DNA from 3 places in the Microbacterium lacus genome. Region 2 is predicted to be linked to each of the others. Evidence: predicted binding sites of a transcription regulator. Region 2 holds the regulator's gene; each other region holds the start of a gene.
The links. The regulator HspR, encoded in region 2, represses chaperone genes until heat shock. The targets are predictions, from matches to a motif close to AAGTTGAGTCNNNNNGACTCAACTT.
Positions count from the first base shown of each region.

Region 1: ABD197_RS14915 (Hsp20/alpha crystallin family protein) is a predicted target of HspR. The motif match lies at 4,236-4,260, and genes of this name have one in related genera.
Region 3: ABD197_RS11680 (ATP-dependent Clp protease ATP-binding subunit) is a predicted target of HspR. The motif match lies at 6,104-6,128, and genes of this name have one in related genera.

Region 1 covers NZ_BAAAPK010000001.1:3,142,280-3,152,629, forward strand. The annotation lists gene ABD197_RS14875 (Asp23/Gls24 family envelope stress response protein) at 1-473, opposite strand, end outside; gene ABD197_RS14880 (RNA polymerase sigma factor) at 470-1,009, opposite strand; gene ABD197_RS14885 (Asp23/Gls24 family envelope stress response protein) at 1,177-1,665, shown strand; gene ABD197_RS14890 (DUF2273 domain-containing protein) at 1,662-1,850, shown strand; gene ABD197_RS14895 (NTP pyrophosphohydrolase) at 1,850-2,245, shown strand; gene ABD197_RS14900 (Asp23/Gls24 family envelope stress response protein) at 2,242-2,823, shown strand; gene ABD197_RS14905 (hypothetical protein) at 2,823-3,440, shown strand; gene ABD197_RS14910 (CsbD family protein) at 3,493-3,672, shown strand; gene ABD197_RS14915 (Hsp20/alpha crystallin family protein) at 3,733-4,188, opposite strand; gene ABD197_RS14920 (VOC family protein) at 4,346-4,711, opposite strand; gene ABD197_RS14925 (alpha-amylase family protein) at 4,794-6,689, shown strand; gene ABD197_RS14930 (hypothetical protein) at 6,732-6,920, opposite strand; gene araA (L-arabinose isomerase) at 7,389-8,900, opposite strand; gene ABD197_RS14940 (xylulokinase) at 8,917-10,350, opposite strand, start outside.
Region 2 covers NZ_BAAAPK010000001.1:93,366-103,715, reverse strand. The annotation lists gene ABD197_RS00480 (L-lactate permease) at 1-1,207, opposite strand, end outside; gene ABD197_RS00475 (GntR family transcriptional regulator) at 1,392-2,075, shown strand; gene ABD197_RS00470 (GNAT family N-acetyltransferase) at 2,078-2,635, opposite strand; gene dnaK (molecular chaperone DnaK) at 2,795-4,666, shown strand; gene ABD197_RS00460 (nucleotide exchange factor GrpE) at 4,671-5,258, shown strand; gene ABD197_RS00455 (DnaJ C-terminal domain-containing protein) at 5,274-6,266, shown strand; gene ABD197_RS00450 (heat shock protein transcriptional repressor HspR) at 6,307-6,771, shown strand; gene ABD197_RS00445 (ThuA domain-containing protein) at 6,771-7,445, shown strand; gene ABD197_RS00440 (ion channel) at 7,605-8,390, shown strand; gene ABD197_RS00435 (AI-2E family transporter) at 8,387-9,457, shown strand; gene ABD197_RS00430 (AI-2E family transporter) at 9,741-10,350, shown strand, end outside.
Region 3 covers NZ_BAAAPK010000001.1:2,438,523-2,448,872, forward strand. The annotation lists gene ABD197_RS11650 (FAD-binding oxidoreductase) at 1-717, shown strand, start outside; gene ABD197_RS11655 (DUF6510 family protein) at 717-977, shown strand; gene ABD197_RS11660 (heme-degrading domain-containing protein) at 974-1,441, shown strand; gene ABD197_RS11665 (VOC family protein) at 1,509-1,880, shown strand; gene ABD197_RS11670 (DUF3817 domain-containing protein) at 1,884-2,348, opposite strand; gene ABD197_RS11675 (EI24 domain-containing protein) at 2,395-3,138, shown strand; gene ABD197_RS11680 (ATP-dependent Clp protease ATP-binding subunit) at 3,507-6,059, opposite strand; gene ABD197_RS11685 (aminotransferase) at 6,209-9,040, shown strand; gene ABD197_RS11690 (UBP-type zinc finger domain-containing protein) at 9,100-9,456, shown strand; gene ABD197_RS11695 (hypothetical protein) at 9,466-10,179, opposite strand; gene nrdF (class 1b ribonucleoside-diphosphate reductase subunit beta) at 10,328-10,350, opposite strand, start outside.

The DNA of each region.
Region 1 (10,350 bases), 3.0 Mb from region 2:
GCGGAGAGTTCCTGCATCGGCATCCCCCACGCGACGCTCGCGCTGAGGCGGATCTCCACCGGCGCTCCGGGCTCCTCGGCATCGCCGATGATCTCGGTGCGGCCGACGTACAGTCCGTCGATCGTGTCGCCCGTCGCGCGCAGCAGCGAACGCACCGCCCCCTCGGTCACCGTGATGTGCACCCGGGGGTCGGGATGCCGGATCGGGAACTCGCGGCCGGCGCGCAGCTCGGTGCGCACGGTGTCCATGATCGCGGCGAACCAGCTCTCGGGCGGCGCGGGCAGCTGGGCGGCGTCTTCGCTGATGAGGTCGCGCGACAGGACACCGACGCGGGTCAGGGCATCGAGGGCGTTCAGGCACGAGGGGCATTCCTCGATCGACGGATCGCGCGGGACCCGCCCGCGATCGAGGTAGTCACTGAGCTCTTCGAGCGTCTTGCCGCAGTCGAGGACCGGGGCGTCGAAATCGCTCATCGCCATTCCTCCATTCGGATCATGATGCTCGTTCTGGCTCGCGCCAGGTTTCCGCGGACGGTGCTGACCGGGAGATCGAGTTCTGCCGCGATCTCGTGGTAGCTCATGTCCGCCACTTCCCGGAGCAGCCAACACCGCCGCTGCCCTTCCGGCAGCTCATCCAGTGCGAGCGACAGCGCGTGCAGCTGGGCGTTGCGCACTGCTCGCGATTCGGGCTGCGTATCGGCCGAAACCGCGACGTCGAAACCTTCCAGCGCGGCCTCCGAGGGCCTTCTCTTCACCTGCAGGAGCGCCTCTCGGCTGGCGATCCTCATCAACCAGGCTCTCACAGCCGAGCCGTCGCGCAAGGTGGGGAGCTGGTTCCACGCCACCAGGAACGCGTCCTGCACCACGTCGTCCGCCGCCGAGAGCGACCCGACGATCCGCGAGACGTAGGCGCGCATGAGGGGCGAGTGCCTCCGCACGAGCTCGCCGAAGGCATCGGCATCCTGATCCACCGCCCGCTCGACCAGGATCTGGTCGGAGATCTCGCCCAAAGACGCGGTTTCCCACGTTCCTCCACCGGCCACCAAGATTCCCCCGAAACTTTTTTGTGACGTTTTCGTGCGCACGTGCCTCTTATCTGTAAAGCGAACGTAACGCTTCCGGATGCGGCCACGCAGGTGGTTGCCTCCGGTCCATCGAACGAGATAAGGAAACGAAAATGGCTTCCGAGAACCAGAACACCGAGAAGGTCACCACCCCCGCCGAGAAGGGTCTGCCCGCGGCGCGCGTGGACCGCAGCTTCGCCTCGACCCGCATCCCCGCGGACGCGAACGCCGCCGGCCGCACCACGATCGCCGACGGCGTCGTGGCCAAGGTCGCCGGGATCGCCGCCCGTGAGGTCCCGGGTGTCTACGCCCTCGGCGGTGGCGGCGCGCGCGCGCTCGGCGCGATCCGCGACGTCATCAACGCGACCGACCTCACGCAGGGCGTCAAGGTCGAGGTGGGCGAGACGCAGGCCGCCGCCGATCTCACGATCGTCGTCGAGTACCCGGCCGCCATCCAGGAGGTCGCGTCGAACGTGCGCGCCGCCGTCGCCGGCGCCATCACGCGCCTGGTGGGCCTGGAGGTCGTCGAGGTCAACGTCGAGGTCAACGACGTGCACCTGCCCGGCGACGACAGCGCCAACGACGAGTCGCGCGTCTCATGAGCCCGACCATCGCCGGCGCCCTGATCGGCGCCCTCCTCGCGCTCGCCGCGCTGCTGTTCGGGTTCTGGGGCTTCCTGCTGGTCGCCCTGTTCATGGGCATCGGTGCGCTCGTGGGCCGGGTGGCGTCGGGCAAGCTCGACGTCCGCGGTCTTGCGAACGCGTTCTCGGGTCGGCGCACGTCGTAATGCGTGTCGACCAGATCGGATCCGCCGGCGGCGGCCCCTCGGGGGTCGCCGCCGGGGAGACCGCCTACCCGGGCCGCATCGACGTGAAGGAGAGGGCTGTGCGCAAGGTCGCCGAAGAGGCGTCCGCTCGCACGATGGGCGTGGACCGCAGCGACATCTCGGTCGAGGTATCCGAGTACGGCGGAGGAATCGCACTCCGCCTCGCGACTCCGCTCCCGATCCCCGATCTGGACGACGCCGCCGCCATCGCGGCATCCGTCCCCGTCCTCGAGCGTGTGGCCAACCTGCAGGCCGAGCTCCAGAGCACGATCTCCGGCATCGTCGGCCGCAGGGTCACCCGCATCAACATCACCATCACCGGAGCCACGGTGCCACCCAGAAGGAGGGTGAAATGAGCAGTCCGGCCCTTCGCCGCGTCGTACGTCGTGAGACGCACTCGCCGCGCACCGTCGCCATGTTCGTGGCCCTCATCCTGCTGATCCTCGCGCTGGTCTACATCGGCACCGAGATCGTGCTGCACCTGCTGTCGCAGCCGGCACTGCTCCTCGGCCCCGCACAGGCTCTCGCGTGGGTCGTCGGACTCCCGACCGCGCAGCCACCGGCTCTGGTCGTCCTCGGCGGCGCGGTCATCGCGATCGTCGGGCTGGCCTTCGTCGTGCTGGCAGTGACCCCGGGTCGACTGTCCAAGCACCAGATGCAGTGGGGCGAGCGCGCGGTCGTCGTGGACAACGGCGTGATCGCCTCGGCACTCGCTCAGCACATCAGTGACGAGATCGGTCTCCCCCGCGACCGGATCACGGTGGGCGTCGCGCATCGCACGGTCGATGTCACGGTCCGCCCCGGTGCGGGCGTTCCGCTCGAACAGAACCGTGTGCGCGAGGTCGCCGACCGCGAGCTCGCCGAGTACCGCCTCATCCCTTCCGTGAAGACCCGCGTGCGGGTCGTCCGCCCGAGCGAAAGCGAGCTCGCCTGATGAACGACACCAACCGCGCCGTCAACCGCACGGTGCTGCTGATCGTGGGCCTCCTCCTCACCGCACTCGGCGCCGCCGCGATCCTCGCGGTGACGTGGGCGCCCGCTCGGGACATCTGGACCGGCGCCGGCGAGAACAGCGAGTCCTGGCTCGAACAGGCCGCGAAGGTGACCCAGATCGGCGGGACGACACTCACGTGGCTCGCCCTCGGCGGGCTGGCCGTGATCGTCGTGCTCGTCGTGCTGCTGATCGTGACGATCGTCCGCACCGCCTCGGGCGGCCGGTCGAAGACCGTTCTGCGCTCGAGCGGTGCAGAGAACCCGATCGGACGAGTCACGGTGACCGAGGCCTTCGCATCGGATGCTCTGAAGAACTCGCTGGCGGGACGCGATGAGATCCTCTCGACGGCGGTGACGGCGAACGACATCAAGCGCCAGCCGGTCATGCACGTGAGCGTCACCCCTCGTCAAAACACCTCACCGCGTGAGCTCACGGGTCACATCGACTCTCTGCTCACCGGTCTCGCGCGGTTGACCGGCCAGGATCCGCCGACGTACATCTCGATCCACACGGGTCTGCGCGCGAAACTCGCGCACGACAAGCAGCGCCTGTCCTGACCACCGCCGGGCCCCGGTCGGGCCCTCATCACCACAAAGGAAAGGAGATGCCATGGGCATCGGAGACGACATCAAGAACAAGGCCGAAGAGCTGACCGGCAAGGCCAAGGAGGCCATCGGCAAGGCGACCGACAACGACAAGCTCGTCGCGGAGGGCAAGGCCGACCAGGCCAAGGCAGGCGTCAAGCAGGCGGGCGAGAACGTGAAGGACGCGTTCAACGGCGACAAGTGAGCCGTGCATGACGATGCCCCCGGACCGCGAGGTCCGGGGGCATCGTCATGCGGTCCGGGCTTACTGCTCGACCGGCTGAGGCGCGTCGGCGCTCTCGTGGGCGCGGATCACCGGGGATTCGGCATCCGTGGACACCTCGATCTTGCGCGGCTTCGCCTTCTCGCTCACCGGAATCGTCACGCTCAGCACGCCGTTGCTGTACGTCGCGGAGATGCGCTCGGTGTCGATGCCCTGGCCGAGGTTCAGCTGCCGCAGGAAGCTCGCGGCCTCGCGCTCGCGGGTGATCCACTTCACGCCGTCGCCCGCGGTCAGGGTTCGCTCGGCACGGATCGTCAGCAGCTGACCGTCCACGTCGATGTCGACCGAGCCCGGATCGATGCCCGGAAGATCGGCGGTCAGGACGTAGTGGTCGCCGTCCCGGTACAGGTCCATCGGCATCCGTCGCGGACCGCGGCGCGGGTCGAACAGCGTCGACGCGAAGCGGTCCAGTTCACGGAACGGGTCGTAGGTGGCCATGATTCACTCCTTTGTCGTCGTCCGGATGCTGCTCCGGAGGGTTCTGAGAGTTGAGTCGGTATGACTCAACTACGCTCAGATTAGCACTCGAGGTAGGAGAGTGCCAGCCGTTCGCTCACGGCGAAGAGGGCCGGACGACAGGGCGGCGAACGGCGTCTCAGCCGCGCTGGAACGCGACCAGGCCGACGGCGTTGCCCTCGGAGTCTCGGACGAACGCCTGCCACTCCTCATGCCCGACGGGGCCGAGCAGATCGCTGTCGTGAGTGAAGATCACGTGCGGGCGTGAGATCACCTCGGCCAGTCCCTCGAGACGCTCGAGGGCGTCGTGCACGTTGTCGACCTGCAGGTACAGCAGACCGGCCGGCGCATTGCGATCGAGCAGGAGCCGCACCCCGTCGAGATCGAAGAAGACCAGTCCGGCGTCATCGAACCGCGCGGTGGGAGCAGTCTCCAGCAGCACCGTGTAGAAGTCCGCTGCGCGGTCGAGATCCTCCACGCGCTGCGCCACCTGAACCAACCGCATGAGCGCCCCCTCGGCATCCGTCATCGACAGTCTGTCAGCCCTAAAGTGAGTGCAGGCAACAGCGTCGCGAAAAGGGAGCCCCATGCCGAGACTCACCGCCGAGTGGACGAGCGACATCGACGAAGTCCGTCGCCTGGCCGCGGGAGCCGTCGGAGAACCCGATGCCGCGTTCGCGCGTCGCTTCGCCGAGCACTTCCCGACGCTGCATCCGCTGTTCGTCCAGCTCTACGGCACCCGCGAGGACGGACTGGAGCAGCTCGCGGCGGTCGTCGCCGAGGCGGCCGCCTCGTGGAACGCCCGCCCGCTCGAGCTCAAGGCGCGTGACGACCTGCGCGAGCAGAACCCGGAGTGGTACCTGTCGAACCAGATGCTCGGCGGCGTCTGCTACGTCGATCGCTACGCCGGCGATCTGCAGGGGGTGCGCGAGCAGATCCCGTACTTCCAGGAGCTCGGTCTGACCTACCTGCACCTCATGCCGCTCTTCGAGAGTCCCGAGGGCAACTCCGACGGCGGCTATGCGGTCTCCAGCTATCGGCACGTGAACCCCGCGCTCGGCTCGATGGACGACCTGGCCTCGCTCGCGGCGGACCTGCGCCTGGCCGGCATCTCGCTCGTGGTCGACTTCATCTTCAACCACACGAGCAACGAGCACGAGTGGGCGAAGAAGGCCGTCGCGGGAGAACCCGGCTACGAGGACTTCTACCTGATCTTCCCCGACCGCACGATGCCGGACGAGTACGAGAAGACGGTGCGGGAGATCTTCCCGGACGATCATCCGGGCAGCTTCGTGCAGCTACCCGACGGGCGATGGATCTGGGCGACGTTCTACCACTTCCAGTGGGACCTCAACTACGCCAACCCCGCGGTCTTCCGCGCGATGGCCGGGGAGATGCTGTTCCTCGCGAACCGGGGCGTGGAGATCCTCCGGATGGACGCCGTGGCCTTCATCTGGAAGCAGCTCGGCACGGCGTGCGAATCACTGCCCGAGGCGCACCTGCTGCTGCGGGCCTTCAACGCGGTGCTGCGGATGGCCGCGCCGAGCCTGCTGTTCAAGTCCGAGGCGATCGTGCACCCCGACGAGGTCGTCGAGTACGTGTCGCTCCAGGAGTGCCAGCTGTCGTACAACCCGCTGCAGATGGCGCTCACGTGGGAGGCGCTCGCGACCCGCGACCCGCGCCTGCTGCAGCAGGCGCTCGAGCGTCGCCACGCTCTGCCCGCCGGCACCGCGTGGGTCAACTACGTGCGCAGCCACGACGACATCGGCTGGACGTTCGCCGACGAGGATGCCGCCGAGTTCGGCATCGACGGGTTCTCGCATCGCCGGTTCCTCAATGACTTCTACGTGGGGCGCTTTCCCGGCAGCTTCGCCCGCGGCGTGCCCTTCCAGGAGAACCCCAAGACCGGAGACGCCCGCATCACGGGGACGACGGCCTCGCTCGCGGGGATCGAGGCGCGGGATGCCGGAGGTGTGGACCGCGTGGTCCTCGCGCACGCGATCGCACTGTCCACCGGCGGGGTTCCGCTGCTCTACCTCGGCGACGAGGTCGCGCAGCTCAACGACTACTCCTACGTCGACGACGAGGCGACGGCGGGCGACAGCCGGTGGGTGCACCGGCCGAAGCGCCCGCAGCAGCGCTATGCGGAGCGGTCGGATGCCGCCACCGACGCGGGCCGCGTGTTCCGGGGTCTGACCGACCTGATCCGCGCGCGGCAGGGCACGCCCGAATTCGCCGGCGGCGAGCTCATCGGCTTCGATGCGAAGCACCCGGCCGTGCTCGGATTCCAGCGGCCCGGCCGCGATGCGCTGATCCTCGTGCTCGCGAACGTCGGGGACGACCTGGCGCTCATCGATCCGCGCACGCTGAGCGGTTTCCACGCCGACGCGATCGACGTCGTCACGGGAGACGAGGTCGACCTGACGCACGGCCTCGCCCTCCAGCCGCACGGCTACGCGTGGCTGCGCGTCCGATCGCTCTGACGACTCCGCTTTCCGCCGACTCGCGGTGCCCGCGCGGAACACCTATGGCCGTGTCGCCATTGGGGCGACACGGCCATGGGCGGCCGGGATGCGGAGACCCGATCTGCCTCCGATGAGACTGAAGATCAACCGCACCGACAGTGCGAGGACAGCCACCAGCCCGATGATGCCGAAGACGTTCTGCCACCACGCGTTCCGCATGTCGCCCATGAGGCTGCGGCGATTCGCCATCGGCGCTCCTCGACCAGGTCGAGATCTCCCTCCCTCCGGGTCTGCCCGTCGTCGTGATCGATTCGAACGCGGGCGCGAACTACTCCGTCGTCGACGTCGATCACGGCGCCGGGGCGCGCCAGTCGACCGAGCACCTGCTGAGCCTCGGCCACCGCAACGTCTGCACATCGCGGGACCCCGCTCCTCCTTCTCGGCGACGCACCCGTTCCCTCTCCGGGCGCGCCGAGACACTGCCACCTGGGGCGTGTGGGCCGCCAGGTGCGGCGACACGCCGACAGCCGTCACAGACAGCAGTACTTCGGCACGTCATCGCGATCGGCCCCGGCAGGTACGGACGCGCGGAGGGAGCCCGCGAGCACGATGCTCGCGGGCTCCCTTAGTCCGTCCGTGCTCCCGACCGCGGTCAGTGCCATCACTCCGGCTACGGCGCAGGTGCGGATCGGCGGCGCCGCACTGACGCGGACGGGGTCAGAAGCCCTGGGCGAGGCGGTAGTACGCCTGGTTCCAGCGCAGTTCGTTCTGGAAGCCGCGGACCGTGGTGTTCTCGTCGATCACGACGATTTCGGTGCGGGCGATGTCGGCGAAGTCGCGGAAGACCTCGATGCCGACCGCGGTGGTCATGACCGTGTGGTGCGCAGCGCCCGCGGTGAGCCAGCACGCGGCGGACGTGGCGAAGTCGGGCTGGGGCTTCCAGATCGCCCGCCCGACCGGGAGCTGCGGCAGATCCGGGGCTTCGACGTTCTCCACGACGTTCGCGACGAGCCGGAACCGGTCGCGCATGTCGCTCATCGCGACCACGAGCGCGGGCCCGGGGTCGGCGGTGAACACGAGCCGGACCGGGTCATCCTTCCCGCCGATGCCCAGCGGGTGGACCTCCAGGCGCGGCCGGGCGGTCGTCAGCGACGGGGAGACCTCGAGCATGTGCGCGCCGAGGATGCGCTCCGAGCCCGGCACGAGGTCGTACGTGTAGTCCTCCATCAGGCTCGCGCCGCCCGGGAGCCCCGCACCCATCACATTGGCGATCCGGACGAGGATCGCGGTCTTCCAGTCCCCCTCCGCGCCGAACCCGTACCCGTCGGCCATGAGGCGCTGCACCGCGAGCCCCGGCAGCTGCGTGAGGGCACCGAGGTCTTCGAAGCTCGTCGTGAACGCGCCGAACCCGCCCTCCTCGAGGAAGGACCGCAGCCCGATCTCGATCGCGGCCCCGTCACGGAGAGACTGGTGCCGCTCCCCGCCGGGAACCAGCTCGGACGCCACGTCGTATTCGTCGAGGTAGACCTGCACGAGCGCGTCGATGTCCGCCGCGGATGCCGCGGCGACGGCATCCGCGAGCTCGTTCACGCCCCACGTGTTCACCTGCACCCCGAAGCGCAGCTCCGCCTCGGTCTTGTCGCCCTCGGTGACCGCGACGTAGCGCATGTTGTCACCGAAACGCGCGAGCTTGAGGGAGCGGGACGCCGCCCACCCCGCCGCCGCCCGCTGCCAGTCCTCGATCTGAGCCCGCACCACCGGATTCGACACGTGCCCGACCACGGTCTTGCGCGCCACGCCCAGCCGGGTCTGGATGTACCCGAACTCCCGGTCGCCGTGCGCGGCCTGGTTCAGGTTCATGAAGTCGAAGTCGATCTCCGACCACGGCAGCTCGACGTTGGCCTGCGTGTGCAGGTGCAGCAACGGTTTCTGCAGCGCGTCCAGGCCCGCGATCCACATCTTCGCCGGGCTGAACGTGTGCATCCACGCGACCACGCCGATCACGTCGTCGCGCGCGTTCACCTCCAGTGCAAGGCGGCGGATCGAGTCCGAATCCTTCAGAACCGGCTTCCAGACGACCCTCACCGGCAGCGCATCCAGGCCCGCCGCCACGGCCTGGGACTGCTCTGCCACCTGGCGGAGAGTCTCCTCGCCGTACAGATTCTGGCTGCCGGTGACGAACCACACCTCGTAGTTCTCGAGCGTGGTGGAAAGAGGCGTGCGGGTCATGAGGATCCTTCGTGGTTCACAGGGCGGTCACGGCCGCGGCTTCGACCGCGAGGCCGGCGCGGTAGCGCTCGAGGTAGGAGGTGAAGCCGGCGACGTCGACGGGGTCGGCATCCACCGTGATGGTCTGCGCGTCACGGAAGACGACGTCATCGAGATAGTCGGGCAGCGCGCGTCGGCCGGGAGCCGCCGCGAACGCGGCGAGGACGGCGATCCCCCAGGCTCCACCCTCGGATGCCGTGTCGCCGACGGCGACGGGGGCATCGAGAGCGCCGGCGAGGAACCGCTGCGCCACGCCCGCGGTGCGGAACATGCCACCGTGCGCGAACATGCGGTCCAACCGCACCCCCTCGCCATCGAGGACCCTCATGCCGAGGGCAAGTGTCCCGAAGACGCCGTACAGCTGGGCGCGCATGACGTTGGCCAAGGTGAAGCGACTGTCCGGCGTCCGGACGAAGAGCGGACGGCCCTGGTCCAGGCCCACGATCGGCTCGCCGGCGAGGTGGTTGTAGGCGAGCAGGCCACCGGCATCGGCATCCCCCGCGAGTGCTTCACGGAACAGCAGATCGAAGACCTCATCGGTGCTGAGGGCGGCGCCGGCGGCATCGGCGAACCGTGCGAACATCCCCGCCCAGGCGGCCAGCTCGCTCGCGCCGTTGTTGCAGTGCACCATCGCCACCAGGTCGCCCGAGGGCGTCGTGACCAGGTCGAGCTCGTGGTGGACGCGGGTGAGGGGCTTCTCCAGCACGACCATCGCGAAGATGCTCGTGCCCGCGCTGACGTTGCCGGTCCGCGGGGCCACCGCGTTCGTCGCGACCATCCCCGTGCCGGCGTCGCCTTCGGGCGGACAGAGCGGGATGCCGGGCCGCAGCGTCCCGGTCGGATCCAGCAGCACCGCCCCCGCGGCCGTGAGCGTGCCCGCGTCCGCGCCCGCGGGGAGGACCGCGGGAAGCAGGTCCGTGACGCTGCGGCCGGCGAGGGCGTCGGCATCCAGCCGGTCGAAGAGACCGACGAGCCGCGCGTCGTAGTCCCCGGTCGCGGTGTCGATCGGGAACATGCCCGAGGCGTCGCCGACCCCCAGCACGCGGCGACCCGTCAGCATCGCATGGACATAGCCCGCGAGAGTCGTCAGGTGCGCGACATCGGCGACGTGCACTTCGGCGTCGAGCACCGCCTGATGGAAGTGCGCGATGGACCAGCGAAGCGGGATGTTGACGCCGAACAGCGCGGTGAGCTCTTCTGCGGCGACACCGGTCGAGGTGTTGCGCCACGTGCGGAAGGGGGTGAGGAGCGCTCCGTCGGCGTCGAGGGCGAGGTAGCCGTGCATCATCGCGGACACCCCGATCGCCGCGAAGCTCTCCGGCACGACGCCGTGACGCGTCCGCGCGTCGATGATCAGCTGGGCGTAGGCGGCCTGGACTCCCGACCACACCGCGTCGAGCGGGTAGGTCCA
Region 2 (10,350 bases):
CGCGAACGGCCTCCCGGGCGGAGAGTCGGTACAGCAGGGCGACGATGATGCCCGAGATGAGCAGGAGCGTGCCGCCGGTGCCGAGGATGTTGAGCTTGTAGGCGGTTCCCACCGGGTTGCCTGCGGCATCCGTGATCTCCAGGCCCGGCCACGGGAAGGTCACCGTCGTGGCGTGGGCGAGGAAGTCCTTCACGATCGGGATCTGGGAGATCGAGAAGATCACGATGATGACGACATAGGGCATGACGGCGTTCCACGTCAGATTCGCCTTCGTCCGAGTGGACTGGTCGATCTTGCGGCCGGCGATCACCTGGACCGAGGTGGTGGTTCCCGAGACGGATGCTGAGCCCACCGCGTCGGCCTCGTCGGCGGCCCGCTCGAAGACGACGGTGTGCGAGGGCTTCCAGACGCGCAGCATCAGCAGGACCGCGATCACCGTCACGACGGAGGCGACGACATCGGTGATCTCCACGGCGATGAAGTTCGAGGTGATGAACTGCGAGATCGCGAAGGCGAGACCGGCGACGACGGCGACCGGCCATGTCTGACGGACGCCTCGCCTGCCGTCCACGATGAAGACGAGGATGAGGGGGACGAACATCGCGAGGAACGGCGTCTGCCGACCCGCCATCTGCGAGAGCAGGTGGATGTCGATGCCCGTCACGCCGGACAGCGCGATGATCGGCGCGGCCATCGCGCCGAACGCCACCGGAGCGGTGTTGGCCAGGAGGGAGACGACAGCGGCCTTCACCGGCTTCATCCCGGCGGCGATCAGCATCGCGATCGAGATCGCGACCGGAGCCCCGAAGCCGGCGAGGGACTCCAGCAGTGCGCCGAAGCAGAACGCGATGAGGATCGCGAGGATGCGCTGGTCGTCGCTGATCGCGCGGATGCGTTCGCCCAGGACCTCGAACCACCCGGTGACGACGGTGAGCCGGTACAGCCACAACGCGTTGACCAGGATCCAGAGGATCGGCACGATGCCGTACAGCGCGCCCTCGAACGTCGCGCTGAGAGTCTGGATAGGCGGCATCCGCCACACGAGCACCGCGAGCAGGATCGACATCGCCAGGCCGATCAGGGACGCCTTCCACGCTTTCACCCGGAACACGCCGAGCAGGACGAACAGGGTCGCCAGGGGGATCACCGCGACGAGGGCGGACATCACGAGCGACCCGAATACGGGATCCAGGATCTGTTGGAACACGGCCACTCCACTCGGCTTCGAGTCGGCACGCGCGATGATGCGCTCGCCGCCGCGACCATCGCGGTATTGATAGATTGTCAGACAAGTGCACCTGCTTGTCAAGACTTCATGTCTCTCATTCGTCGTAGAATGGGCTTCGGATCGGTGTTCGCTCCAGAATCGGTCCGCCGACTCAGGAGTGCGAATGCCCAGAATCGCCGTCGTCTCGATCATCGACGCCGTGACCGAGGACCTCCGCCGGCGCGTGCTCGCCGGAGAGCTCGAGCCCGGAACACCGCTCGCGGAGGTCGAGGTCGCCGACGAGTACGAAGTCGCCCGCCCGACAGCGAAGGCGGCGATCGAGAACCTCGTCCGAGAGAGGCTCTTCGAGCGCAGCGCCCACAAGACCGCGCGCGTCGTGCGGCTCACTCCGGCTGACGCCCGCGACATCTACCGCACGCGTCACGTGGTGGAGTCCGAGGTCGTGCGCACCCTCGCCCGCGAGGGACGCGTGCCGGAGGGGGCCCGGGAGGCCAACCGCGACATCGCCGCGCTCGTCAACGCCTCGCCGCGCGAGATCATCGAGCCGGACATGCGCTTCCACCGGAGCCTCGTCGATGCGCTCGGCAGTGAGCGCACGAGCCGGCTGTACGACGCTCTCGCCTCCGAGGTCGTGTTCTGCATGTCTCAGATCCAGGGCGCGGCTCTGCTGTCGACCGAGGTGATCGCGGGCGAGCACGACGAACTCCTGCGGCTGATCGAGGCGGGTCGGGGCGAGGAGGCGGCGGTGCTCCTGGCGACCCACATCGGCCGAGCCCGCGAGAAGCTCGCCGAGCGACTGGGTGGGGAGCCCGGCCCCGAGGCGTTCGCGCCCGGCGTCGGCGGCTGATCTCAGCCGCGCCACTCGGAGGCCAGGACCGCGTAGATGCCGGTGTCGGCCCACGCGCCCTTGAACCACATGTGCTCGCGGAAGTGCGCCTCGTGACGCATCCCCAGGCGCAGGCAGAGGGCGACGGATGCCGCATTCCGCGGATCCAGCTCGGCGTACACGCGGTGCAGGCCGAGCTCGCCGAACGCCAGGTCGAGCATGAGCGCCGCAGCCTCGCGCGCGTACCCGTGACCCTGTGCGGACGGGGCGAGAAGCCATCCGATCTCGGCGGTCGCATCCTCGGTGCTCGTGATCTTGAAGTAGATCGTGCCGATCAGTCGGCCCTCGGCATCCCGGATCGCCGGCTGGACGAAATCGCCCGCCTCGGCCAATCGGGTCCCCGCGGAATCACGGGCGAGCACCTCCTGCACCTTCTCCCGGCTCCGCGGCTCGTAGAGCAGGTACCGGCACACCTCGGGATCGGACTGGATCGCGAACAGCGCGTCGAGGTCATCGGGGCGCGGCAGATCCAGGTGCACGCGGTCGCCGTGCAGCGGAGCGAAGTTCCAGGGGAGTCCCATACCGCCATCCTGGGACTTGAGTCCAGTCATATCAAGTTCATTTGACACGTTCGGCGACCCTCGGTAGGGTTGAGTCATCGCGGCTCAACCTGTCGGATCCGCGAGCGGACTTCACCACGAACCCCGGGGTCGCAGACCCCTGACACAAGGAGAGAACACATGCCCCGTGCTGTTGGAATCGACCTCGGAACCACGAACTCCGTCGTCAGCGTCCTCGAGGGCGGCGAGCCCAAGGTGATCGCGAACGCCGAGGGCTTCCGCACGACGCCGTCGGTGGTCGCCTTCACGAAGGACGGCGAAGTGCTCGTCGGCGAGACCGCCAAGCGCCAGGCCGTCACGAACGTCGATCGCACGATCTCGTCCGTCAAGCGCCACATGGGCACCACGTGGTCCTTCGACGTCGACGGCAAGAAGTGGACGCCGCAGGAGATCTCGGCCCGCATCCTCGGCAAGCTCAAGCGCGACGCCGAGGAGTACCTCGGTGACTCGGTGACGGATGCCGTCATCACGGTCCCCGCGTACTTCAACGACGCCGAGCGTCAGGCCACGAAGGAGGCCGGCGAGATCGCGGGCCTGAACGTGCTCCGCATCATCAACGAGCCCACCGCCGCGGCCCTCGCGTACGGCCTGGACAAGGGCAAGGAGGACGAGCTCATCCTCGTCTTCGACCTCGGTGGCGGAACGTTCGACGTGTCGCTGCTCGAAGTGGGCAAGGACGACGACTTCTCGACGATCCAGGTGCGCTCCACCGCCGGTGACAACCGCCTCGGTGGCGACGACTGGGACCAGCGTCTGGTGGACTACTTCATCAAGCAGTTCAAGGACACGACGGGCGTCGACGTCTCGGGCGACAAGATCGCGCTGCAGCGCCTCAAGGAGGCCGCGGAGCAGGCGAAGAAGGAGCTCTCCAGCTCCATGTCGACCAGCGTCAACCTTCCGTACCTGTCGCTGACCGACAGCGGCCCGGTGTCGCTGTCCGAGACCGTGACCCGCGCGAAGTTCGAGGACCTGACGAAGGACCTGCTGGACCGCACGAAGAAGCCGTTCGAAGACGTGATCCGCGAGGCCGGCATCAAGGTCGCCGACATCGACCACGTCGTGCTCGTGGGTGGTTCCACCCGCATGCCCGCCGTCGCCGAGCTGGTGAAGAAGGAGGCCGGCAAGGAGGCGAACAAGGGCGTCAACCCGGATGAGGTCGTCGCGGTGGGCGCAGCCCTCCAGGCCGGTGTCCTCAAGGGCGAGCGCAAGGACGTCCTGCTGATCGACGTCACCCCCCTGAGCCTCGGCATCGAGACCAAGGGCGGCATCATGACCAAGCTCATCGAGCGCAACACGGCCATCCCGACCAAGCGCAGCGAGACCTTCACCACCGCCGACGACAACCAGCCGTCGGTCGCGATCCAGGTCTTCCAGGGCGAGCGCGACTTCACGCGCGACAACAAGCCGCTGGGCACGTTCGAGCTGACCGGCATCGCGCCGGCTCCGCGCGGCATCCCGCAGGTCGAGGTCACGTTCGACATCGACGCGAACGGCATCGTGCACGTCTCCGCGAAGGACAAGGGCACCGGCAAGGAGCAGTCGATGACCATCACCGGCGGCTCGTCGCTGCCGAAGGAGGACATCGAGCGCATGGTCCGCGAGGCGGAGGAGCACGCCGCCGAGGACAAGAAGCGCCGCGAGTCCGCCGAGGTCCGCAACCAGGCCGAGACGCTCTCCTACTCGATCGACAAGCTGATCAAGGAGAACGAGGACAAGCTGCCCGAAGAGGTCAAGAACTCGGTGCAGGCCGATGTCGACGCCCTGAAGGCCGCGCTCGCGGGCGAGGACGACGACGCGGTGAAGACCGCGTACGACAAGCTCAACCAGAGCCAGTCCCAGCTCGGCGAGGCGATCTACCAGTCGTCGCAGGCCGCGGGCGAGACGCCCGACCCGGCCGCGAACGAGCCCGGTGCCGGCAACGTCCCCAACCCCGAGGAGGACGTGATCGACGCCGAGGTCGTCGACGACGAGGACGAGAACGAGAAGAAGTAGGACCATGACGGAGAAGAACTTCGAAGACCCGCAGGGCGACGAGGTTCGACCGGACGACGAGGGGTCGGAGGCGCAGGTCTCCGACCCCGAGTCGCAGGACGAGCTGACCGTCGACGACATCCTCGGCGCGGCACAGAACGCCGACGCCGCGGCGGAGGACGCCGTGATCGCCGACCTCGAGTCCGCCCTCCTGGTCGACCTGAAGCGCCTGCAGGCCGAGTATGCGAACTACCGTCGCCGCACGGAGGAGCAGCGCGAGCGCGAGATCGAGCGGGCCAAGGGCGAGGCCGTCAAGGGTCTGCTTCCGGTGCTCGACGACCTCGACCGCGCCACGAAGCACGGCGATCTCGTCGAGGGCACCGCCTTCGCCGCGATCGGCGACAAGGTGCGCGGCGTCGCCGAGCGACTCGGTGTGACCTCCTACGGCGAGGCCGGGGAGGCGTTCGACCCGCAGCAGCACGAGGCGATCTTCCAAGCGCCCACCCCCGGCGTGACCGAGCCGACGATCCTCGAGGTCGTCGAGGTCGGCTACCGGCTGGGGTCGGTCGAGCTGCGTCCGGCCAAGGTCGTCGTCGCGGTGCCGGCCGAATAACCGAGGGAGCACCGTATGGCCAGTCAGGACTGGTTCGACAAGGACTTCTACAAGACCCTCGGCGTCGACAAGAGCATCAGTGACGCCGATCTGAAGAAGACCTATCGCAAGCTCGCGCGCACGTATCACCCGGACTCCAATCAGGGCGATGCGAAGGCGGAGGCGAAGTTCAAGGAGATCAGCGAGGCGTACTCGGTGCTCTCCGACGCCGAGCAGCGCAAGGAGTACGACCAGATCCGCGCGATGGGCGCGGGTGCTCCGCGCTTCACGGCGGGCGACCAGCCCGGCGGGTTCGAGGACGTCTTCAGCATGTTCGGCCAGGGTCGCGGCGGTCGCCAGCAGTCCCCGCAGGACTTCGACGACATCTTCAGCATGTTCAACCAGACCCAGGGGGGCGGCTTCGGCTCGGGCCGGTTCGGTCAGTCCACCGGCGGATTCCGTGGGTACGGCGGTCCGCAGCGCGGCGCCGACGTGACCGCGCGCACCACGATCGACTTCCTCACCGCCACGCGCGGCGAGACGATCACGCTCCAGGGCGAGGACGGTGCTCCGTTCAAGGTGAAGATCCCGGCCGGGGTCTCCGATGGGCAGAAGATCCGCCTGCGCGGCCGGGGTCGCCCCTCGCCCGACGGCGGGGAATCCGGCGACATCGTCGTCCAGGTCGCGGTGCGGCCGCATCCGGTGTTCACCCGCGACGGGTTGAACCTGCGCGTGACCGTCCCCGTGACCTTCACCGAGGCGGCCCTCGGCGCCACGATCGAGGTCCCGACGCTCGGCGGCGACCCGGTGAAGCTGCGCGTCGCTCCGGGCACGCCATCCGGCCGCGTTCTGCGCGTGAAGGGGCGGGGCGTCGAGACCGCGAAGGGCACCGGCGACCTGCTCGCCGAAGTGCAGGTCGCGGTCCCGTCGCACCTCGACGAGGCGGCTCGCGAAGCGCTCCAGCGCTTCCACGACCTCGAGCCCAAGGAGAACCCCCGCGCCGACCTGATGAGCAAAGCGCGCGGATGACATGATGCTGGCAGACGCCGGCGCGAGGAGGTGACACGGGATGCCGCAGGAACGAGAGATCGATGAGGATGCGCCGATCTTCGCGATCGCCGTCGCCGCCGAACTCGCCGGGATGCATCCGCAGACCCTCCGCCAGTACGACCGGCTGGGGCTCGTCGTCCCCGCCCGCACCCAGGGCGGCTCGCGCCGCTACTCGACGCGTCACGTCGAGCAGCTGCGCGAAGTCGCCCGGCTGTCCTCGGACGGCATGAGCCTGCCCGCGATCGCGCGGATCATCGAGCTCGAGAACCACGTGCAGGAACTGCGCGTCCGGGTCCGCGACCTCGAGGCGCGCATGCGCGCCGAGCTCGAGAACCGACCAGGTGCGCGGGTGTTCGCCGCCGGTGCGACAGGATCGGTCATCACCTTGAAGCAGGGTCGCCGCGTGCGGCGCGCGACCGACATCGTCATCTGGCGCCCGCGGCTCGCGCTCGAGCAGGATCCGGCGGACGGCGCGGAGGGCTGATGCGGCGCGCGCTCGTCGTGCGCGGCGGATGGGAAGGCCATCAGCCTGCCGAGGCGACCGAGATGTTCGTGCCGTTCCTGCGGGAGGACGGGTTCGCCGTACGGGTGGAGGAGTCGACGGAGGTCTACGCGGACACGGCTGTGATGGCGGATGCCGATCTGATCGTGCAGTGCGTCACGATGTCCTCGATCACGCGCGAACAGGTCGCGGGGCTCCGCACCGCCGTCGCGTCCGGAACCGGGTTCACCGGCTGGCACGGCGGCATCGCCGACTCGTTCCGCGAATCGGCGGACTATCTCCAGCTCGTCGGCGGGCAGTTCGCGGCGCACCCCGGCCTGGACGGTGAGTACGCGGTGTCGCACGAGATCGCCTTCACGGAGCTCGGACGGCGGCATCCGATCACCGGCGGGCTGGCGGACTTCACGCTGCGCACCGAGCAGTACTGGGTGCTGACCGACGACCTCAACGATGTGCTCGCGACGACGACGCATCCGGCGCGCGCGGGCGAGCCGTGGCAGCGGGCGGTGACGGTCCCGGCGATCTGGACGCGGGAGTGGGGTGCCGGCCGCATCGTCGTCTGCACGCCCGGCCACGATCTCGATGTGCTCGCGCACCCGACGGTGCGCACGGTGATCGAGCGCGGCATCCTCTGGGCCGCCCGCCCCGCCCGCTGACCGCGTCCGCGCCCCTTCCCTCCGCCGAGGTGGTGGGTCCTCCGCCGAGGTGGTGGGTCTTTCGCCGAGGTGGTGGGTCTTTCGCCGAGATGGTGGCCCGTCGCCCGAGCCCCAGCGGGTCGCAACCGCCCTGTCGAACGCCGCCCCTAGAGTGCAGTCGTGACCATCGCGAACGCCGTGAAGGCGCCTGATCCGGCCAAGGGGGAGACCGAGGCCACCCAGCGCTGGTCGCGGATCACCTACTGGCCGCTCGCGGTCGCTGCCGCGGTGTTCCTCGTGACCTACACGGTGCACGTCGTCGGCGAGGTGCAGGGCGATTGGTCGATCCTCACGACGGCGATCATCGCCATGATCTGGCTCATGTTCATCGGCGAGTATCTCGTCAAGCTCCGGCTGTCCGATCCGCGCCGGGTCTGGTTCCGCGCCCACAAGTTCGAGCTCCTGCTGGCGCTCATCCCGGCGCTGCGCCCGGTGCGGCTGCTGGACGCGGTCACGCGGCTGCCGCAATTCACGCGGACCGCCGGCAACTCCATCCGCGCGCGCCTGCTGACCTACGGTGTCGGCTCGGCGCTGCTGCTCGTCTGGTACATCTCGCTCCTCGTGCTGCAGGCCGAGCGCGGCGCACCGGGGGCGACGATCGACTCGTTCGGGGATGCCGTGTGGTGGGCCTTCTGTACGGTGACCACCGTCGGATACGGGGACCTCGTGCCCGTCACGATCTCCGGACGCTGCGCCGCGGTCGTCCTGATGGTCGGCGGTGTCGTGCTCGTGGGCCTGGTCGTCGCGACGATCTCGTCGTGGGTGGTCGAGCGGGCCTCGCGCGGCCACGAGGATGAGATGCCCGCGAGTCGCGCGGATGTGAAGGCGCTGACGGTGCAGCTGCAGGCAGCGGCCGCGCGGGTCGCCCGCGAACGCTCCGGCGACAGCGGGCAGGACCAGCCGTGAGTCTCTTCGGGCGCCCGGCACCCGCCGTTCCCTCCCCGCCGGTCCTCTCGCCGACGCTCCGCGTACTGATCGGGCTGGCGGCGACGGTCATCGCGCTCGCCGGCCTGTTCTTCGCCCGCGAGCTCGTCGGGCCGCTCGTGCTCGCGGCGGTCATCGTGATCATCTGCCATCCCGTTCGGCATCCGCTCGAGAGATGGGGATGGCCGAGCTGGGTGGCGACGACGGGCGTGATCGTCGTCGCGTACCTCATCCTCGGCGTGCTCGGCGTGCTGCTGTTCTTCGCGGGGACCCAGTTCGTGCGCCTCGTGGCCGACTACGCCGACGAACTGCAGGCGACCGCGCAGGCGGTCGTGACGTGGTTGGGGTCGCTGGGCCTGGATCAACAGGCGTCGGATGCCGCGGCATCCGCTCTGCAGCCGGCCACGATCGTGAACTTCATCGCCTCTCTCGGCGGAACGGCGCTCGGCATCCTGACGGCCCTCTTCTTCGTGCTGGCATACGTGATCTTCATGGCCGCGGACGGTGCGCGCTACAGCCGCGCCGAGACGGTCTTCGGCGCAGCGGCGCGGCCGACCGTGAAGCGGTTCCGCGCGTTCAACACCGGGGTGCGACGGTATTACGTCGTCAACGCGAGCTTCGGTGCGGTCGTCGCGATCATCGACGGACTGGCGCTCTGGGCGCTCGGGGTACCGGCGCCGGCGGTCTGGGCGATCCTCGCGTTCGTGACGAACTTCATCCCGAACATCGGATTCGTGATCGGCCTCATTCCGCCCGCCCTGCTGGCGCTCGTGGTGGGCGGCTGGCCGCTCGCGCTCGCCGTGATCGCGATCTACTGCGTCGTGAACGTGACGCTGCAGGTGCTCGTCCAGCCGAAGTTCGTCAGCGACGCGGTGAGCCTCAGCCTGACGCTGAGTTTCTTCTCGGTGATCTTCTGGACGTTCGTCATCGGGCCGCTCGGGGCGATCCTCTCGATCCCGCTCACCCTGCTCGTGCGCGCCCTCGTGCTGGAGGGCGACCCGGGCGCGCGGTGGCTGCGATGGCTGTCCGGGGATGCGCCGCCCTCCTGACCCGGTTTCTTCCGCCCGCCGAGGTGGTGGTCTTCTGCCGAGGTGGTGGTTCCTCTGCCGAGGTGGTGGTTCCTTTGCCGAGATGGTGGTTCTTCTGCCGAGGTGGTGGTTCCTTTGCCGAGGTGGTGGTTCCTTTTCCGAGACTGTGGGCACAATCTCGGCGGAAAACCCACCATCTCGGCGGAGAACCCACCATCTCGGCGGAGGAAGCACGATCTCGGCGGGCGGGGTTCACCCCTCCGGCATGAGGCACCGGAGCGGGGCGCACGCCTAGCCTGGCGCCATGTCCGACCCTGCCGACCGCCCGCCCGTGCCCGTCGCGGATGCCGCCCTCGCCGTCCCCGAGCGGCGGGGGATCCGCGCCCTCGTGGACCGACCGCTCGTCGTCGCCTTCATCGCCACGCTCGGGGTGCTCGGCGGGCTCATCCTCGGGTCGGCGATCGCCTCCATCACGACGATCCTGTTCTACATCGTGCTCGCGCTGTTCGTCTCGCTCGGCCTCGACCCGATCGTGCGGGTGCTGGAGCGGCGCGGCGTGAAGCGGGGGACCGGCATCCTGATCGTCTTCGTCGCGTTCGCGCTCCTCATCGCGGCATTCTTCGTGTTCGTGCTGCCGCCGATCCTCGCCCAGGTCGTCGAGTTCGTCCGCTCGTTCCCCGAGGCGCTGATGCAGGCGCAGCAGTCCGCCTGGTTCCTGGCGCTGCCACCCGACCTGCAGGATGCGATCGCCGTGGCCTCCGCCGAGGTCGCCGCAGCCCTGCGGCAGCCCGAGACGATCGCGGCGATCAGCGGGGGAGCGCTCGCCGTGGGCGTCGGCGTCGTCGCGGCGATCTCGGCGGGGTTCATCATCGTCGCGCTCACGCTGTACTTCCTCGCCTCCCTCACGGGAATGA
Region 3 (10,350 bases), 2.3 Mb from region 2:
CACGTCGCGACGGTGGCGTCGACGCGTCCCGAGACCGCGACCGCACGGCGCATCGAGCTCGATGTCCCCACCTGGCCCGGCAACGACGCGGGCGCGCACCTCGACGTGCGCCTGACCGCGCCGGACGGCTATCAGGCGACCAGGTCGTATTCGATCGCCTCGGCCGGCTCGGAGACCCGTGTGGTGCTGGCGGTCGACGAAGTGCCCACCGGGGAGGTCTCGCCGTTCCTCGTGCACGATCTGCAGGTGGGCGACCAGGTCGAGCTGCACGGCCCGCTGGGTGCGTTCTTCGTCTGGAGGCCTCCGGTCGGCGCCGAGCCGCAGCGACCGGTTCAGCTCATCGCAGGCGGCTCCGGAGTCGTGCCTCTCTATGCGATGGCGTCGGCGCACGACGCAGCGGGGGACGCCACCGAATTCCGGATGCTGTACTCGGTGCGCACGCCCGACGACGTGTTCTTCCGTCCCGAGCTGACGGCGCTCCGGGCGGCCGGGCTCGCGCTGGATTTCGTCTACACCCGCCGTGTGCCGTCCGGCTGGCCCGCACCGGCCGGTCGGGTCACGAAGGACCTGCTCGAGGCGGTCACCGTGCCGGCGGCATCCGCCCCACGGATCTTCGTCTGCGGACCGACGCCGTTCGTCGAGACTGTGGCCGATTGGCTGCTCGAGCTCGGGCACCGGCCCGGGGATGTGCGCACCGAGCGATTCGGAGGATCGTGATGACCAGACTGGACGGCAATGTGCTGGCGGGCCGGCTCGTGGACGCGCTCGGGTGGGACGCCACCGCCGCGGACGCACGCTGCGCCGGCTGCGGTTCGCACGGAGCCCTCGCGGGCGCCGTGGTCTACGTGTCGGCGATGGGTTCCGTCGTGCGCTGCCCGCACTGCGACGCGATCCTCGCGACGTTCGTCGAGAGCGACACGGGGCGGATGTGGTTCGGGATGCCGGGCATCAGCGCGTTGGAGGTGACCAGACCATGACCGCACTGCCGGTGTTCACGGTGGCCGATCTGGAGGCGGTGCCCCGCTTCGAGCCGGAGCGCTTCGACAACGACGACGCCGTCGCGCTGGGGCTGCTCGGGGTGGAGGTGATCCGCCACCACCGGGCGAACCTCGCGGTGCGGATCGTGCTGCGCGGAGATGTCGTGTTCGTCGCGAAACTCGGCACGACCGGCCCGGGCAATGATCCGTGGCTGGCGGGCAAGGCCGCCGTGGCCGAGCGCTTCGGCGAGCCGTCGCTGCTCGTGCGGCGCCGGCACGAGGAGGCAGGGACGCCGTTCGCGGACCGGACCGACATCGACCACGACGTGTTCCGCGCACACGGCGGATCGGTGCCGATCTTCGTCGACGGTGAGGTGGTCGGCACGATCACGATGTCCGGCGAGCCGGACGTCGTCGATCACGCGCTCGTCGCGGAGACGATCCGCCGGTATCGCTCCGTATGAGGCCGTGTCGGCGCCCCGCCGTAGCCTCTGACCTGGCGCGACGGCGCTCCCGACGGAAGGCGGCAGCATGGACTGGCGGATCGAGCTCATCTTGGTCCCGGTGACCGATGTCGATAGGGCGAAGGAGTTCTACGAACGGATCGGCTTCCACGCCGACCACGACCAGGTGCCCTTCGAGGGGCTGCGATTCGTGCAGATGACGCCGCCGGGGTCGGCCTGTTCGATCGCGTTCGGCGACGGGCTCGGGATCCGGCTCGAACCGGGGCAGCAGAACACGATTCAGGTCGTCGTGCCGGACGCCGATGAGGCGCTCGCGCATCTGCGCTCCGTGGGTGTGGACGCTTCCGACGTCGATCCGCAGTCCTGGGGGCGGTTCGTGACGTTCGCCGACCCCGACGGCAACACGTGGACACTCCAGGAGCTGCCGGCGCGCACGTGAGCGCTACTCGCGGCCGCCGGGCGGACCGAGGATCAGCAGCACCGTGAAGAGCACGACGACGGCCGCGGCGATCAGCACCGCCAAAACCCACGGGCGGCGCAGCAGTGCACGCATGAGCCGGTCGTGCCAGCGCGTGTCGCGCGGGTCATCGGTCTCCTCGAGTCGCCAGTCACCCTGCAGCCGGCCGGTGCGGTGCAACCAGAGTTCGGTGGGGATCGTGGCGTACGGGATCACCGCGCTCGCGATCGCGACGATCGTCGGCCACGCGCCCCAGCGCTGATTCTTCGCGACCAGGACGGCCGTCGCTCCGTAGGACAGGAAGACGAACCCGTGGATGCCGCCGCCGATCGTCACCGCGAGGGCGACATCGCCCACGGCGCGCAGGATCAGCCCCGCGATCAGCAGAGTCCACGAGATCGCCTCGGCGATCGCGAGGACGCGGAAGAGGTTCAGCGGGGTCCGGAACACGGTGCTCCTCGTTCGGGTGGCGAGGCTTCCAGCCTAGGCTGAGCCGGTGCGTGAGTTTTTCGCGGGCATGGCCCTGCTCGGTCGCGGGTTCGCCTTCTGGCGCCGCCGGCCCGGGATGATGGCACTCGGCCTCGTGCCGGCCGCGATCGTCGGCATCCTTCTCCTCGCGGGCGTCGTCGCGCTCGCCGCGACGCTCCCGGGGATCACGGTCGCGATCACTCCGTTCGCCGATGGCTGGCCGGGACTGTGGGCGACCGTCGTGCGCGCCGCGATCGGCACGGCGATGATCGGCGCCGCGCTCGTACTCGTGGCGATCTCGTTCACCGCCCTGACCCTCGTCGTGGGCGACCCGTTCTACGAGCGCATCTGGCGAGCGGTCGAGCGCGACCTGGGGCCCGACGACATCGACCGCGGCACCGGATTCTGGCGTTCGGTCGCGGACGCGCTGTGGCTGTTCGTCCGCGGCATGGCGGTCGCGCTGCTCGCCGCCCTCATCGGACTGATCCCCGCGGTGGGTGGCGTGCTCGCCACCGTCACCGGCGTCGCCCTCACCGGGTGGCTGATCGCCGACGAGCTGTCCTCGCGCGCCCTCGAAGCCCGCGGCCTCGACCGCGCTGCCCGGAGCGCCCTGCTCCGCGGCCGACGCGCCCGGGTGCTGGGCTTCGGCGTCGCGACGCAGCTGTGCTTCCTGATCCCGCTCGGCGCCGTGGCGACGATGCCCGCCGCCGTGGCCGGAGCGACCGTGCTCGCCCGCTCGCTGCGCGAGCCCGCCCCCGCACCCAGACCCTGAGGCCAGGCGCCCCGACTCCTGGCACGTGGCAGGGCTCGCGGCACGTGGCAGGAGACGTGCCGCGACATCGTGCACGTGCCGGGAGCGGCGCGCCCTCCGCCGAAGGGGCCGGACCGGCCGCGCGCCGCGCTCGGTGGACGGCATCCGTCGCTCGACCGTTGCTCGCGCGGCCGATATCGCCCACCGAGTGAACGGGTCTGACGCTCGGTGGACACGATCCGTCGCCCAGTCCTGCCGGTGCCGACGGATGCCGCCCACCGAGCCCTGCGACGACACGCTCATGCGGGTTCGGGGCGCGAAAACGACCTGTGGGGCGCGAGAATCGCGCCCCACAGGTCGTTCTGCGCCCCGAACCCGGGCAGCCGGGGTCAGGCCGCCGTCGCGAGGACACCCGCCGAGCGCACGGCGAGCGCATCGTCGACCGCATCGACCGTCACGGCCCCGCCGTCGGTCAGCGAACCGCTCACGAACAGGTCGGCGATCCGGTCGTCGAGCTCGCGCTGGATCAGCCGGCGCAGCGGCCGCGCGCCGTACTCGGGCTCGTACCCGTGCTCGGCCAGCCAGTCCACGGCGGCATCCGTCACCTCGATCGAGACCTCGCGGGCGTTCAGGCGCCGCGTCGTCGCGCCCAGCATGAGCCGGACGATCTCGCGCAGCTGCGTCTTCTCGAGCTTGCGGAAGAGCACGATCTCGTCGATCCGGTTCAGGAACTCGGGCCGCATCGCTTCGCGGAGCCGACCCATCACGCGGACGCGCAGGTCGTCCTCACTGCCGAACCCGGTCGCTCCCCCGCCGTCGGCGATGAAGCCGATCGCGCCGGAGCGCGACGCGAGGAACTCGCTGCCGATGTTGGAGGTCATCACGATCACGGTGTTGCGGAAGTCCACCGTCCGGCCCTGGCCATCGGTCAGGCGCCCGTCGTCGAGCACCTGCAGCAGCAGGTTGAACACGTCGGGGTGCGCCTTCTCGATCTCGTCGAACAGGACGATCGAGTAGGGGTTTCGCCGCACGCGCTCGGTCAGCTGCCCGGCCTCGTCGTAGCCGACGTATCCGGGAGGGGCACCGACCAGACGAGAGACGGTGTGCCGCTCGCCGTACTCGCTCATGTCGAACCGGATCACGGCGGTCTCATCGTCGAACAGGTCCGCCGCGAGGGCCTTCGCGAGCTCGGTCTTGCCGACACCCGTCGGGCCGAGGAACAGGAACGAGCCGACGGGACGGCGCGCGTCTCCCATGCCGGTGCGATTGCGCCGCACGGCCTTGGCGACGGCGGTCACGGCCGCGTCCTGCCCGATCACGCGCGCGTGGAGGTCGTCCTCGAGCGTCGCCAGGCGCTCGCGCTCCGTCTCGGTCAGCCGCGCCGCCGGGATGCCGGTCGCCCGGCTGATGACCGCCGCGATCTCGGGCTCCCCGACGACGGCGTCCGCGGACGGGCGGGCGGTGGCCTCCTGCAGACGCGCCTGGACCTCGGTGATCTGGTCGCGGATCCGCGAGGCTTCCTCGTACTTCTCCGCGCTCACCGCCGCGTTCTTGTCGGCCTCGAGCTCGGCCAGCCGCGCCACGAGCGCCTGGGTGTCGACCTGCACACCGAGCCGCAGGCGCAGTCGCGCGCCGGCCTGGTCGATCAGGTCGATCGCCTTGTCGGGCAGCACACGCTCGGTGAGGTAGCGGTCGCTGAGCTCGACCGCGGCGCGCAGCGCGTCGTCGGTGAAGCGCACGCCGTGGTGCTCCTCATAGGCGGGTCGCAGGCCGCGCAGGATCAGCACGGCGTCCTCGAGGCTCGGCTCGCCGACGCGCACCGGCTGGAAGCGGCGCTCCAGCGCGGGATCCTTCTCGATCACGCGGTACTCCTTGAGCGTCGTAGCGCCCACGAGGTGCAGGTCGCCTCGGGCGAGGCGGGGCTTGAGGATGTTCCCCGCATCCATCGCCCCCTCGCCGCCACCTCCGGCGCCGGCGACGGTGTGCACCTCGTCGATGAAGAGGATGATCTCGCCGGATCGCGTGGCGACCTCGTCCATCGTCTTGGTGAGGCGCTCTTCGAAGTCGCCGCGGTAGCGCGTGCCCGCGAGCATCGCCGGCAGATCCAGTGCGATCACGCGCTTGTCCCGTAGCTGCTCAGGCACGGCGCCGGCGACGATCGCCTGCGCGAGCCCCTCGACGATCGCGGTCTTGCCGACACCGGCCTCGCCGACGAGGACAGGGTTGTTCTTCGTGCGGCGGCTGAGGATCTCGATCGTCTGCTCGATCTCGTCCTCGCGTCCGATCACCGGGTCCATCCCACCCTCACGAGCGCGGGATGTGAGGTCGGTGCCGAAGCGATCCAGCATGGGCGTGTCGGATGCCGGATCCTCCGCCTCCGGTGCGGATGAGGGGGCGGCACCCGGGGTGACGGTCTCGCGGGCACCCTGCAGCAGTGCGTCCGCGGTGACGCCGGCGTGCGCGAGGATCTGCCCGGCGGGGGTGTCCTGCCCGAGGACGAGCGCGAAGAAGAGGTGCTCGGGGTCGAGGTAGGTCGATCCGGAGGACCGCGCAACCTGGAAGGCGTGGAACAGCGCCCGCTGCACCGATGGGGTCACGACGGCCCCGTCGACGTCGGCGGGGTCGGAGGCCTGCGGCAGCCGCTGTTCGACCGCACGGACGATCGCCGCGGGGTCAGCGCCGATGCGCTGGACGGCGTCCTTCGCGGGGGACTCGTCGACGAGGATGCGCAGCACGTGGAGGGCGTCGAGTTCGCGCTGCCCGCGGGCGAGGGCGAAGGCTCCCGCCTGCTGCAGGAGCTCCTGCGTCCGGGCGCTGAGGAACCGCGTCAGGTCGATCGACCGGGACGCGCGGGCGCGCTCACCGTCGAGGTAGCGCGACAGGAACTCGTCGAACGCGCTCGCGCCGTTCTCGGCATCCTGCGGGGTGAAGTCTTCGGGCATTTCTCTCCCTGGTGAAACATGAGTCGTTACGTATCAACTCTAGGTAGTTGAGTGAACTCGTATCAAGTTGAACGCCTCGGCGCACGGCGTATTCCCGGCTGCGGCGGGAACGGTAGCCTCGTCGCATCCCGACCGACGGAGAGCACCGCATGACCGACACCTCGGACGCCCTCGTCCAGCCCGCACCGCCCGAGATCGACGAGGAAACCGCCGCGGTCCTCGCGCGCGATCTGTGGGGCGTGCGCGGCGCGGCGCGGGCGCTCGGCAGTCATCAGGACCGCAACTTCCTGATCACCCCGGCGGACGCCGCGCCGCGGGTGCTGCTGAAGATCGCGAACCCGAGTGTCACGGCGGCCGAGCTCGAAGCCCAGTCCGCCGCGGCGGACGCAATCGTGCGAGCAGGCGTGCGCGCGCCGCGCGCGGTGCGGTTCGCCGACGGATCCACGGTCCGCCCCGTCGTGGTGGAGGGTGTCACGATGCAGGCTCGCCTCCTGGAGTTCCTCGAGGGTGAGACGCTGTCCGGCTACCTCTCCCCCGCCGCCGTGCGCGAGATCGGGACACTGGCGGCCGCGGTCGACGTCGCGCTGGGAGACCTGGTGGCCCCCGCCGCTGAGCGGACGCACCAGTGGGATCTGCGCGAAGCGCCGGGCGTCCTCGCCGAGCTTCGCGAATACGTCACGGACGCCGACCTGCGCGAGAGCCTGTCCCGAGCCGCCGACGCGGCATGGAAGGTGGTGGCCGGGCTCGCCGACCGCCTCCCCTCGCAGTTCATCCACGGCGACCTGACCGACGACAACGTCGTCGCCGGCGATCCGGTCACGCGCGTCCCCGACGGCGTGATCGACCTCGGCGACCTGAACCGCACGTGGACGGTCGGCGAGCTCGCGATCACTGTGTCCTCGCTCCTCCACCACGACGGCATGGATCTCGCCCGGGCCACTCGCGCGATCGCCGCCTATCACGCCGTCCGCCCGCTCAGCCCCGCTGAAGCGGACGCCCTCTGGCCGCTCGTCGTCGTCCGCGGCGCCGTCCTGGTGGCCAGCGCCCACCACGTGATCGCGACGGATCCGACGAACGAGTACGCGGCCGAGAACCTGCTGCACGAGCGTGAGATCCTGCGCCAGGCGACCTCCGTGCCGCCCGAGGTGGCGACAGCACTCGTGCGTGCCGCGACCGGACATGAGACGGTGACTCTCGACCTTCCCGCGTCGTCCCCGCTGCTCTCGGGCTCCCCGTCCGTCTCGATCGTCGACCTGTCACCGACCAGTCCCCTGCTCGACGAGGGCCGCTGGCTGAGCGATTCGGCCGAGGACGAGCTCTTCGCCGCCGGCCCGAGCGCCGCACGGTTCGGCGAGGCGCGCCTGACCCGCTCGCGTCCGGGCGCTCCGTCCGAGCCCGCGACCGTTGCGCTCGGTGTCGAGCTGCAGCTCCCGGACGCGACGCAGCTCACCGCCCCGTGGCCGGGAACCGTCCATCCGACCGATCACGGCCTCGAGCTGCGCACCGACACCCACGCAGTGACGATCGACGGATGCCGCGCGATCACTCCCGCGGACACCGAGGTCGCGGCAGGTCAGGCGATCGGCGAGACCGCGGGCCGGATCTGGATCCAGGTGACCCGCGCCGGGGTCTCCGCGCCGCGCTTCGCCCCGGCATCCCTCGTCCCCGCCTGGCGCACGGTCGTCGCGGACCCGTCCGCGCTCATTCCCGGTCTGACTCCGGCCCCCGTGAGCGCCGACGATCTCCTCGCCCGACGCGAGGCATCATTCGCCGACGTGCAGGAACACTACTTCGCCGATCCGCCGGTCATGGTGCGCGGATGGCGCGAGCACCTCATCGACACCGACGGCCGGGTCTACCTCGACACGCTCAACAACGTCACCTCGGTCGGGCACGCCCATCCGCGACTCGTGGAGGCGGTCGCGGCGCAGTGGCGCCTGCTCAACACGAACTCCCGGTTCCACTACCCGGCGGTCGTGGAGTTCTCCGAGCGCCTCGCCGCCCTCGCGCCCGATCCGCTGGACACCGTCTTCCTCGTCAACAGCGGATCGGAGGCGGTCGATCTCGCGTTGCGACTCGGGCAGGCGTGGTCGGGGCGCCGTGACGTGCTGGCCGTGCGCGAGGCGTACCACGGCTGGACCTATCTGACGGATGCCGTCTCGACCTCGATCGCGGACAACCCGGCTGCCCTGCAGACGCGCCCCGACTGGGTGCACACGGTTCCCGCTCCGACCGGCGACGGCGCGTACACCGCCGATGCCGTGGCGCGTGTGGAGGAGCTCGCTGCCGAAGGCACCCCTGTCGGCGCCTTCGTCGCTGAGACGGTGTTCGGCAACGCCGGCGGCGTGATGCTGCCCGACGGCTACCTGGACGCCGTCTACCGCGCGGTGCGCGCGCACGGTGGGCTCGCGATCGCCGACGAGGTGCAGGTCGGATACGGGCGGCTCGGCGAATGGTTCTGGGGCTTCGAGCAGCAGGGTGTCGTCCCCGACGTGATCGCTGTCGCGAAGGCGATGGGCAGCGGGCATCCTCTCGGCGCGGTGATCACCACGCGCGAGATCGCCGAGCGCTACCGCACGGGCGGCTACTTCTTCTCTTCCGCCGGCGGCAGTCCGGTCTCGAGCATCGTCGGACTCACGGTGCTCGACATCATCCGGGACGAGGAGCTGCAGCGGAACGCGCGCGAGGTCGGCGGCTACCTGAAGGAGCGCCTGCAGGAGCTCGGGCGGCGGCATCCGATTCTGGCGGCCGTGCACGGTTCCGGCTTCTATCTCGGCCCGGAGTTCCGGCGGGCATCCGGCGAGCCCGCGACCGCGGAGACCGCCGCGATCTGCGCACGGCTGCGCGAGCTCGGCGTGATCGCCCAGCCGACGGGTGATCATCAGAACATCCTGAAGATCAAGCCGCCGATGGTGTTCACCCGCGACAGCGCCGACGAGCTCGTGGCCGCGCTGGATCGGGTGCTGACGACCGGTTGGTGACGGCAGCCGGCCGCCGATAGCATCGCCCACACGACCACCAGGGAGATCCCGTGACCGATCTGTCGTCCTTCATCGACACCTCCGTCCCACCGAGCGGCACCGGCTGCCTCGAGTGCGAGCAGACCGGCAGCTGGTGGGTGCACCTGCGGCGATGCGCGCGGTGCGGGCACATCGGATGCTGCGACGATTCGCTCGGCACCCACGCCACGAAGCACTACCGCGCGACCGGCCACCGGATCATGCGCAGTTTCGAGCCGGGCGAGGACTGGTTCTGGGACTACGAGACGGACGACTGGGCCTCGGGTCCGCGGCTGGCCCCGCCGGAGAGCCACCCGGTGAGCCAGACGGTTCCCGGTCCGGCGGAGCGGGTGCCGGCGGACTGGCAGCAGATCCTGGCGGCCCACCGCGGCGAATGATCCGGCGGCTCAGCCGTTCGAATCGGTCGTGGGCGTCGGCTGAGGCACCTGAGCGGCCGGGCCGGACGGCGTCCACGCGCCGGCGGCGCACTCGTAGAACGTGACGGTCGCGGTGTCGATGTAGACGTCGCCGTCGCTCTGACACGTCTCGTCCGTCGGAGCGCCGACGCCCAGCAGCACCTGCGTGCCCGGAGCCCCCGGCGCACCCGTCTCGCCGGTCGCGCCGGTCTCGCCCGTCGCGCCGGTCTCGCCGGTGAGATTCTCCGCGGCGGACGTGCGGATGTTGCCGACCTTCACCCAGTCGCCGTCGCGGAAGAGATACACATCCGCGGTGGAGAGGTCGATGTACACCTCCCCCTCGTACCCCTTCCCGGATGCCGGCACCCCGGCACCCGCGCGGACCGCCGACCCGGCGGGCAGGATCTCCTTCAGTGCCTCCTCGTAGGCCCCGGTGTCGGGCGGCGTCGGTGACGCAGTCGGCTCGGCGGTCGCGACGGGCGCGGATTCGGCATCCCCACCCGAGCGCGCCAGCGTGGCGCCCAGGAACGACGCGACGAAGGAGAGCACGACGATCGCGACCCCGATCACGATGAGCGATGTGCGGGTCACGCCGGCGGGTGCTGTCGCGGTCGGCGCCGTCGGGGTTCGCGACGGCGACGCGGGCGCCACGTACGGCGGCTTCGTGATCGGCGGGGTGCCGGGGCCGTTCTTGTCGTCGGTCATCGCCGTCGTCGTCCTTCCGTGGTGATCGCACGTCGGTGCCCGCGAGAGTACGGCATCCGGCGACGACGCGGCCATTCTATGGACGGCGACACGACGGCGCCCTCACACGGATCGGGTGATCCGTGCGAGGGCGCCGTCGTACAGGCTTTTAGAAGTCCCAGTCCTCATCTT